DNA from 2 places in the Oliverpabstia sp. genome. Region 2 is predicted to be linked to the other one. Evidence: riboswitches for the same ligand, from Rfam matches in the RefSeq annotation. Region 2 holds a riboswitch; the other holds the start of a gene.
What was found. A riboswitch is a leader RNA that binds a small molecule or an ion and turns the genes downstream of it on or off. The one in region 2 is predicted to bind thiamine pyrophosphate.

Region 1 (5,674 bases), on a different contig from region 2:
TGTCGGACCAAACGCAAAAGCAGCTGTAGAAGCTATGAAAGACGGCGAAGTAATCCTTCTGGAGAACACCCGTTATCGTGCAGAAGAAACCAAAAATGGAGACGAATTCTCCAAAGAACTGGCTTCCCTGTGTGATGTTTTCGTAAACGATGCATTCGGAACCGCTCACAGAGCTCACTGCTCTAACGTAGGTGTTACAAAATATGTAGATACTGCTGTTGTTGGATATCTGATGCAGAAAGAGATCGATTTCCTTGGTAATGCAGTAAACAACCCGGAAAGACCATTCGTTGCTATCCTGGGTGGAGCAAAAGTTTCCAGCAAGATTTCCGTAATCAACAACCTGCTGGATAAAGTAGATACTCTGATCATCGGCGGTGGTATGGCTTATACTTTCGCAAAAGCAGAAGGTGGTAACATCGGTGTATCCCTGTGTGAAGATGACTATCTGCAGTATGCTCTGGATATGAAGAAAAAAGCAGCAGAAAAAGGTGTAAAACTGCTTTTGCCTGTAGATAACAGAATCGGTGATGAATTCTCTAACGACTGCAACATGAAAGTTGTTCCATGTGGACAGATTCCGGATGGCTGGGAAGGTCTGGATATCGGACCGGAAACAGAAAAACTGTTTGCAGACGCTGTAAAAGATGCTAAGACTGTAGTATGGAACGGACCGATGGGATGCTTCGAAATGCCGAACTTCGCACACGGTACCGCAGCAGTAGCAAAAGCTCTGGCTGAGACAGACGCTACAACCATCATCGGTGGTGGTGATTCCGCAGCAGCTGTTAATATCCTGGGATTTGGTGACAAGATGACTCACATCTCTACCGGTGGTGGAGCTTCCCTGGAATTCCTGGAAGGAAAAGAACTGCCAGGTGTTGCAGCAGCAAACGATAAATAAGAATCAGATTCTGGAAAGGATACAAGAAAAGAGGAAACGTAACATGGCTAGAAAAAAAATTATTGCCGGTAACTGGAAAATGAACATGACTCCAAGTGAGGCTGTAAAACTGGTTGAAACTCTGAAACCACTGGTAAAGAATGACGAAGTAGACGTAGTATTCTGTGTACCTGCTATCGACATCGTTCCTGTAGTAGAAGCTGCAAAAGGAACTAACATCCAGGTTGGTGCTGAGAATATGTACTTCGAAGAAAAAGGTGCTTACACCGGAGAAATCTCCCCGAACATGCTGGTAGATGCAGGCGTAAAATACGTTGTTCTGGGACATTCCGAGAGAAGAGGATACTTCGGAGAAACAGATGAAGATATCAACAAAAAAATGCACAAAGCATTCGAACATGGACTGACACCTATCATGTGCTGTGGTGAGTCTCTGGAACAGAGAGAGCAGGGTGTAACCATGGACTTCATCCGTCAGCAGGTTAAGATTGGCTTCCAGGGTCTGACAGCAGATCAGGCAAAGAAAGCCGTTATCGCTTACGAACCAATCTGGGCAATCGGAACCGGAAAAACAGCTACTACTGAGCAGGCTCAGGAAGTATGCGGTAAGATTCGTGAGTGCATCGCTGAAGTATACGATGATGCTACAGCAGCAGAGATCCGTATCCAGTACGGTGGATCCGTAAACTCCAAAACAGCAGCAGACCTGTTTGCTCAGGCAGACATCGATGGCGGACTGGTTGGAGGCGCTTCCCTCAAAGAAGAATTCGGACAGATCGTAAACTACAAATAAATCCTTACATTTGTAAAAAGTAAATAAAGAAACGTGTCAAAACGCCACGAAACGCAAGAAGATCTGGTGGTATTCAGCAGATTCGATGCGCTTCGTGGCGTTTTATAATTTCATCATAATTACTTTTAAATGAAAAATACAAGATCATTTAAAAAGTGATAATTTTACAAAATATCAATATACTCTCCAGCGAGGGCTTTGTTCATGCTTCTGACAGCACAGAATTTGCCGCACATGCTGCAGGTATCGCTGTGGTCATCTTCCGGCATTCTGCTGGCGCGGATGGATTTGGCAGTTTCCGGATCTAAAGCACAGGCATACTGGGCATCCCAGTCGAGCACACGACGTGCATCTGCCATTTTATCATCTATATCACGGGCGCCGGGGATTCCTTTGGCAATATCAGCTGCATGAGCTGCGATTTTGGAGGCAATGATTCCTTGCTTGGTATCTTCTACATTTGGAAGAGCCAGATGTTCGGCTGGTGTTACATAACAAAGGAATGCAGCACCGTTCATGGCAGCAACGGCGCCACCGATGGCTGCGGTGATATGGTCATATCCGGGAGCAATATCGGTGACAAGTGGTCCGAGTACATAGAAAGGAGCTCCCATACAGATGCTCTGCTGGACTTTCATATTGGCAGCTACCTGATCCAGAGGAACATGTCCGGGACCTTCCACCATAACCTGTACATTGTGATCCCATGCACGTTTTGTCAGTTCTCCGAGACGAACCAGTTCTTCAATCTGGCATACATCGGTTGCATCTGCCAGACATCCCGGCCGGCAGGCATCACCTAAAGAAATGGTCACATCATATTCCTCGCAGATATCAAGAATTTCATCATAATACTCATAGAATGGATTTTCCTCACCGGTCATGCTCATCCAGGCAAAAACCAGACTTCCTCCACGGCTGACGATATTCATTTTTCGTTTGTGCTTTTTGATCTGCTCGATGGTTTTTCGTGTGATTCCGCAGTGGAGAGTGACAAAGTCCACACCGTCCTCCGCATGCATCCGGATCACATCTATAAAGTCTTTTGCGGTCAGAGTTGCAAGATCACGCTGATAATGAATGACGCTGTCATAGACAGGAACCGTACCGATCATAACCGGACATTCACTTGTCAGTTTACGGCGGAAAGGCTGGGTATTTCCATGGCTGGAAAGATCCATGATGGCTTCAGCACCGAGTTCCACAGCGCTCATTACTTTCTTCATTTCGATATCATAGTCTTTACAGTCACGGGAAACACCGAGATTGACATTGATTTTTGTGCGGAGCATACTTCCCACACCTTCCGCACTTAAACAGGTGTGATTTTTATTGGCGCAGATCGCTACTTTACCTTCGGCAACAAGTGTCATCAGTTTACTGACATCCATATGCTCCTTTTTGGCTACAAGGCTGATTTCGGGTGTAATGATTCCCTTGCGTGCCGCATCCATCTGAGTGGTGTAATTTCTCATGTTGTTTTGCCTCCATTCTTTTCACATACATAATAAAAAAGTATCTGTTTTTGACGTCAGCAAAACACAGACGTATCCATGCAGGACAAAAATCCATACGTCCGGACAATATATAGGAGCAGTTGCTGACGCCTGAATCAGAAAGCAGGTTCCGGGTTTCTGATGTTGAACAAAATCATAAGATTTTGTCTTTTTTACAGCGGTACAAGGTGGTGTCCCCGATGTATCGCTTTTGACAGACGGATATATTGCGAGAAGGAACAGTTCGGCGGCTTCTTGTGGAGGACTTTTTACTATGCAGTAAAAAGGACCCTTACCTGAGTAAGGATCCTGTGATCTGTATGACGAAAAAAGGAAACAGTGTGTATGTATACTTCTTTTGTCCGGTATATTTTTCCTACGTTGGCATTATCCAAATCAGGTTTTCGGGTCGAAACGGAATCACGTCTCCTCTCAGCCGGCTTTCACCAGCTCCCCGTCAGCAATATAAAGGTTGTCTTGGTGTTATTATGTATCAGAACAGGTGAAAATGCAAGAGAAAATTCAGAAACAGTAGTGTCTGGCAGGAAAATTCGGAGAAATTTCAGTGTGGCAGACACTTCGCACTTCACAAGTTCACTTTAGTGTGGTAAAATGGGCGAAAAGTGATGTTGCCCTCTGTGGCGGAAAAGGAGAAAAAGGATATGGCAGAAAGAGTCATTAAAGCAGCTTTGCTTGGTTTTGGCACCGTAGGTGGTGGTGTATATAAAGTGTTAAAAATGCAGCAGGAAGAGATGGTTTCAAAGCTGGGAGCCAGAGTGGAACTGAAGAAGATACTGGTTCGGAATATAGAGAAAGCGGCTCAGAAGACAGACGATCCGTCACTGCTTACGAATAACTGGAAAGAGATTGTAGACGATCCGGAGATTGAGATTGTAATCGAGCTGATCGGAGGCATCGAACCGGCGAGAACTTATATTCTGGAAGCGCTGGAGGCAGGAAAGAATGTCGTGACGGCAAATAAGGATCTGATCGCAGCGGACGGTCACATTCTGTTAGATACCGCTGCAAAGAACAAAAAAGATTTTCTCCATGAAGCAGCAGTGGCCGGCGGAATCCCGATCATCCGCCCGATCAAACAGTGTCTGGCAGGCAATCATATTTCCGAAGTTATGGGTATCGTGAACGGTACGACTAACTTTATCCTGACCAAGATGAGCCAGAACGGTATGGAGTTTGCCGATGCTCTGAAACTGGCGCAGGATCTCGGCTATGCGGAAAGTGATCCGACAGCGGACGTGGAAGGTCTGGATGCAGGAAGAAAAGTGGCGATTCTTGCCAGTGCAGCTTTCAATTCCAGAGTGACTTTTGATGATGTATATACCGAAGGAATCACCAAAATCACGGCAACGGATATCGAATATGCCAACGAGATGGGATGCGTGATCAAACTTCTTGGCGTGGCTAGAAACACACCGGAAGGAATCGAGGCGAGAGTCCATCCGATGCTGATCGATGTGAATCATCCGCTGGCATCGGTTAATGACGCCTACAATGCCGTATTTGTACAGGGAGATGCGGTGCAGGACGCGATGTTCTACGGCCGTGGCGCAGGAGAACTGCCTACAGCGAGTGCGGTAGTCGGTGATGTCTTTGATATTGTAAGAAATATTCTGCATGACTGCTGTGGAAGAATCGGATGTACCTGTTATAAGAACCTTCCGATCAAACATATGAACGAGATCAGCAGCAAATTCTTCATCCGTATGTTCGTGGAAGACCGTCCGGGTGTCCTGGCAAATATCGCCAGCGTGTTCGGCAACAGTGGTGTGAGTCTGGCACAGGTTATCCAGAGAAGAAAGAAAGACCAGTATGCAGAGATCGTTGTGATCACAGATGAAGTGAAAGAAAAGAATCTGAAAGATGCACTGGCAGTGGCAAAAGGAATGTCTACCGTGAAAGAAATTTCCGGTATGATCCGTGTGGCATAAATAACTTGCAAGTCCTCTCATATAAAGTTATAATGTAACTATTCGTTCAATAGTGACGAAAATGTTACAAAAACAGGAAGAAATATCAGGCAAAATGCCGATAAATACTGACTGAAGACTTTATATGGGAGGATTTTTTGCATGGAACAGTCAAGAGCCTGGGTGCAGGCGTTAAGAGAAAATATCGGAAAGGTTCTGGTCGGGAAAGAGGAGACTATTGATCTGGTACTGACCACACTGGCAGCGGGAGGACACGTACTTCTGGAAGATGTACCGGGAACCGGAAAGACGATGCTGGCGAAGTCATTATCCAGATCACTGGATGTTGATTTCGGACGTATTCAGTTTACACCGGATCTTCTGCCATCGGATATCACTGGACTGAACTATTATAATCAGCAGGCAGGTGAATTTCAGTTTCGCCCGGGTCCTGTATTTGCCAATATTATTCTGGCAGATGAGATCAACCGCGCGACTCCGAGAACTCAGGCAAGTCTTCTGGAATGTATGGAGGAACGCCAGGTGACGGTAG
Region 2 (5,674 bases):
TATGATAAAAGAAAAAGTAACCGGTTACTTTAAGCACCAAAAGAAAGGAAACGATAAGAATGAAAGATCTTGTACATGTAAAAGCTCCGGGAAACTGGATCAACGATCCGAACGGTTTTATCTATTACAAAGGCAAATATCACCTGTTTTTTCAGCATTTTCCGTATGCGCCGGAATGGGGAACCATGCACTGGGGACATACGGTCAGTGAGGATCTGGTGCACTGGGAGTATCAGGGAATCGCACTGTTTCCAACCAAAGAATATGATCAGAATGGTGTGTTTTCCGGTACTGCACTGGAAGAAGATGGTAAGCTGAAGATTTATTACAGCGCGGTAAAATATCTGAAACCAGACCCGGAAGATATTCACCGGGTACTGGACGATGCCATTCAGACGAGCCAGGCAATGATCGTATCGGAAGACGGGTTCCATTTTAATAACTGGGATAAAAAGAAGGTGCTGCCGACTGTTCATGATGAAGAGGTCGGAGAGCCGAAGATGAGAGATCCGAAGGTGTGGAAAGACGGAGACAGCTATTATATGATGATGGGAAGCTCGTATCATGACGCTGGTAGAGTTCTCTTTTATACGAGTAAAGACGGAGAAAACTGGACTTACGCAAATCAGTGCCGGCCAGAATCATACGGATGGACGATCGAGTGTCCGGATCTGTTTTCTCAGAATGATCAGTGGATTTTCATCGGCTGTCCGATGCGTCTGACACCGGGGGAAAAGAAATATCCGGACCAGGCTGTGTGGGCGCTGGCGGAATTTGATCCGAAGACCTGTGAACTGAAGCTGTCGGATACTCACAGTTATGTGGATTACGGTCTGGATCTGTATGCACCGCAGACGACACTGGATGCGGAGGGAAGAAGAGTGATGATCTCATGGATGCGTATGCCGATGGCAGTGACAGACAGTACGGATCGCCCGGCATGGAACGGTATGATGAGCAGTGCTCGCGTGGTGGAAGAAAAAGAGGGACATCTGTATTTCCACATGCATCCACAGGTGGACGCATACCTCAGCGCGGAAACTACAGCCGAAGAGGCAGCAGAGAGTGGAAAAGTCTTCCGGATCCGGACGGATCTTTCTGAGGGAGAAACCTTAAATATTGGTGGGTATGTGATCAGCCGCAGCGAAGGAAAGATCGTTGGCGACCGGTCAGCTGTTCTTGAAGGATGTGACGAAGTGCGAACTGTAGGTGCGACTCCGGTGATCGAGGGTGCGGCACAGCTGGATATTCTGGTGAACGATCATCTGATTGAAATCTTTGTCAACGACGGTCAGTATGTGCTCAGCCATGTGGTTTACGGAAAATCTAAAAAGATTTCCGGAAAATATGAAAAAGTTCTGGTGGGAAAATAAGAAAGATGGTATACTTATTAAGGAAATTTATAATTGACTTTAATTTATAAGTAATAATAAGTTTTACTAATAAGAAAAGTGTTGTATAATCATTTTTGTAAAGGAAATGATGATAACCCGTCAGGAGGTAACCAAATGATTAAAGCTGTTGTTGGAGCAAACTGGGGAGATGAAGGAAAAGGTAAGATTACCGATATGCTGGCTAAAGAAGCGGACATTATCGTTCGTTTCCAGGGTGGAGCCAATGCCGGACATACCATCGTAAATGATTACGGCAAGTTCGCACTGCATACTCTGCCGTCAGGTGTATTTTATAATCATACCACAAGCGTGATCGGAAACGGTGTTGCACTGAATGTACCACTGGTTTTCAAAGAGATCCAGGATATCGTATCCAAAGGGGTACCGACACCGAAGATCCTGATTTCCGACCGTGCACAGATGGTAATGTCTTATCACATTCTGTTTGATCAGTACGAAGAAGAACGTCTGGGTGGCAAATCCTTCGGATCCACAAAATCAGGTATCGCTCCTTTTTATTCTGATAAATTTGCAAAGATCGGTTTTCAGGTCAGCGAGTTGTTTGACGAGGAAGCGCTGAAAGAAAAAGTAGCAGGCATCTGCGAGAAAAAGAACGTTATGCTGGAGCATCTGTATCACAAACCGCTTCTGAAACCGGAAGAGATTTTTGAAGAGCTGATGAGCTACAAGAAGATGCTGGAGCCATATGTATGCGACGTATCTTTGTTCCTGTGGAACGCACTGAAAGAAGGAAAAGAGATCCTGTTAGAGGGTCAGCTGGGATCCTTAAAAGACCCGGATCACGGTATTTACCCAATGGTAACTTCTTCCTCCACACTGGCAGGATACGGTGCAGTAGGAGCAGGTGTACCGCCATATGAGATCAAGAAAATCATCACCGTATGTAAAGCATACTCCAGCGCAGTAGGAGCAGGTGCATTCGTATCCGAGATCTTCGGAGACGAGGCAGATGAGCTGAGACGCAGAGGCGGAGACGGCGGCGAGTTCGGTGCAACAACCGGAAGACCGAGACGTATGGGATGGTTCGATGCAGTGGCTTCCAAATACGGATGCCGTATGCAGGGAACTACCGATGTAGCGTTCACCGTACTGGATGTTCTGGGATATCTGGATGAGATTCCGGTATGTGTAGGATACGACATCGACGGCGAAGTAACTACAGACTTCCCGACCACCACACTGCTGGAAAAGGCAAAGCCGGTGTATGAAACTCTGCCGGGATGGAAATGCGATATCCGCGGTATCAAGAAATACGAAGATCTGCCGGAAAACTGCAGAAAATACATCGAATTCGTAGAAGAGAAGATTGGTTTCCCGATCACCATGATTTCCAATGGCCCGGGAAGAGATGATATCATCTACAGATAAGAAATGCTATACCGGGATTGCTTTTTTGTTTTGCAATTTTGCAATTCTCAAAAACGAATAGAAAACGGGGAGCTTGCATAAGCAGGCTGAGAGGAGACTGGCAGCGTTTCGACCCATAACCTGATTTGGATAATGCCAACGTAGGGATGATTTACAGAGAAAAACAGGCACACCATCCTTTTGGTGTGTCTGTTTTGGCTTGCGTTGCATATCAATAATTGATCCGGTGGATCAATTTTGATACGCGGCGGATTGGGGGCACCACCTTTCGTCGCTATAAAAAAGTAATGGTGAATTCATATGCAAAGGAGAAAAAATATGAGAACAGCATTAACAATCGCTGGCAGTGATTCCAGCGGAGGCGCCGGCATCCAGGCAGATATCAAGACGATGATGGCCAATGGCGTATATGCCATGAGTGCCATCACGGCTCTGACAGCCCAGAATACAACCGGCGTAACAGCAATTATGGAGGCAACTGAGGAATTTTTAGGAGAGGAACTGGACAATATTTTCACAGATATCTTTCCGGATGCAGTGAAGATCGGAATGGTTTCGTCCTCCGGTCTGATCATAAAGATTGCAGAAAAACTGAAAGAGTATGATGCAAAAAATATCGTGGTTGATCCGGTTATGGTGGCTACCAGCGGAGCCAGACTGATCAGTGAAGACGCGGTAAGCACCTTAAAAGAATATCTGTTTCCGCTGGCACAGATCCTGACACCGAATATCCCGGAGGCAGAAGTACTTTCCGGTATGACTATCACTTCTGAAGCGGAGATGATGGAGGCGGCTAAAGTGATCGGTGATCAGTACGGATGTGCGGTTCTGTTAAAAGGCGGTCATAAGGTGAATGATGCCAATGACTTGCTTTATCATGAAGGAACCTGCCAATGGTTTTACGGAAAACGAATCGATAACCCGAATACTCATGGAACCGGCTGTACGCTTTCCAGCGCGATCGCTTCCAACCTGGCAAAGGGATTTCCTATGGATGTGTCTGTAGAGCGCGCAAAGGCCTATATTTCCGGTGCTCTGGCAGCTATGCTGGATCTCGGCAAGGGCAGCGGTCCGATGAACCACGGATTTGCCATTACCGGAGAATATGCAAAGGAGGTACAGGATCATGAGTGAAAAACGGACTTCTTTGTTTGAAAACGGACTGATATGGTTCGGTGCGGGAGTATCTATCGCAGAGATCCTGACCGGAACGTATCTGGCGTCTCTGGGGATGAAAAAAGGTCTGGCAGCTATTTTGTTGGGACATCTGATCGGCTGCGTCCTTTTATTTTTAGCAGGTGTGATCGGCGGTAAAGTGCGAAAAAGTGCAATGGAAACCGTAAAAATCAGCTTTGGACAGAAAGGCAGTCTGTTATTTGCCCTGTTAAATGTGATCCAGCTGGTGGGCTGGACGGCCATCATGATCTATGACGGTGCACTGGCAGCCAATCAGGCAGTCGGTGTGGGTAACTGGGTCTGGTGTCTGGTGATCGGTGGACTGATCATCCTGTGGCTTGTGATCGGTATCACAAATCTTGGAAAATTAAATACAGTTGCGATGGCGGCGTTGTTTATTCTGACACTGATCCTCTGTAAAGTTATTTTCTTTGGAGATTACCATGCAGCGAGCGTGGCAGCGGACGGACTGACCTTTGGAGCAGCAGTGGAACTGGCGGTTGCAATGCCGTTATCCTGGCTGCCGCTGATCAGTGATTACACAAGAGAAGCAAAAGAGCCGGTCAAAGCGACCGCAGTGAGTGCTGTTGTATATGGAGTGATCAGCTGTTGGATGTATCTGATCGGTATGGGGGCTGCCATCTATACCGGCGAGAGTGATATCGCGCAGATCATGGTGAAGGCGGGACTTGGTATCGTGGGTCTTCTGATCATCATTTTCTCCACCGTTACCACGACTTTCCTGGATGCGTATTCCGCAGGAATCTCCAGTGAGACTCTGAGCCATAAATTGAACGGAAAATATATTGCCATTGGTGTGACGATTGTGGGCGCGCTGGCAGCTATTGTGTATCCGATGGATAATATCACGGATTTCTTATACCTGATCGGTTCGGTATTTGCTCCGATGATCGCGATCCAGATCGGGGATTTCTTCCTATTAAAAGAAGATCACAGTGAAAAAGAAATCCAGATCTCCAATATGATCCTGTGGGTGATCGGATTTGTTTTGTACCGGATGTTGATGAAGGTAGATCTGCCGGTGGGAAACACACTGCCGGATATGGTGATCACGATGGTACTTTGTCTGATCTGGGGAAAAGTGGCTGGAAAGAAAAATAAGTAAAAAAAGTATTATAAATGAAATGTTCAGAAAGAGGTGTCGACAGAAGAAGCTGCTGACACTTCTTTTCTTTATGCGAACAGTATGTCAAAGTGTGAAACAAAGGGAAAAGGCGCATACCTTTGGAGAGAGGTATACGCCTTGCGTAAGAAAAATGTGATGTATGTAATCGGAGAAGTGATACTTCTTCCGCGATTACTGTTTTGGAATATCCATCGGATAGTGATTGTCAAAGCAGGCTCTGCACAGTGGCAGGTCACCGACCATCGACTGGAGATCTTCGATCTTCATATATCCTAAGGAATCAGCTCCAATTAACTGTCGGATCTCTTCCGTTGAATGGGAAGAGGCGATCAACAGCTGATTGGACGGTACATCGGTACCGAAATAACATGGGTACAGGAAAGGCGGTGAGCTGACGCGCACATGCACTTCTTTTGCACCGGCATGTTTCAGAAGGTGGATCAGATTGGCGATCGTAGTTCCACGCACGATGGAGTCATCGACCAGCACAATATTTTTTCCTTTGACAGCGGATTCCAGGACGCTTAATTTCAGACGTACACTGGATTCCCGTTCCTTCTGAGTAGGC

Region 1: another riboswitch for thiamine pyrophosphate. It lies ahead of thiC (phosphomethylpyrimidine synthase ThiC); the one in region 2 lies ahead of thiD (bifunctional hydroxymethylpyrimidine kinase/phosphomethylpyrimidine kinase).

Annotation. Positions count from the first base shown of each region.
Region 1 covers NZ_JALFPR010000016.1:7,239-12,912, reverse strand. Annotated here, with positions in the region: gene MSA64_RS00660 (phosphoglycerate kinase) at 1-904, shown strand, start outside; gene tpiA (triose-phosphate isomerase) at 948-1,697, shown strand; gene thiC (phosphomethylpyrimidine synthase ThiC) at 1,862-3,172, opposite strand; TPP riboswitch at 3,550-3,660, opposite strand; gene MSA64_RS00645 (homoserine dehydrogenase) at 3,856-5,142, shown strand; gene MSA64_RS00640 (AAA family ATPase) at 5,284-5,674, shown strand, end outside.
Region 2 covers NZ_JALFPR010000055.1:19,986-25,659, reverse strand. Annotated here, with positions in the region: gene MSA64_RS03530 (glycoside hydrolase family 32 protein) at 60-1,373, shown strand; gene MSA64_RS03525 (adenylosuccinate synthase) at 1,509-2,783, shown strand; TPP riboswitch at 2,839-2,947, shown strand; gene thiD (bifunctional hydroxymethylpyrimidine kinase/phosphomethylpyrimidine kinase) at 3,102-3,917, shown strand; gene cytX (putative hydroxymethylpyrimidine transporter CytX) at 3,910-5,085, shown strand; gene purF (amidophosphoribosyltransferase) at 5,278-5,674, opposite strand, start outside.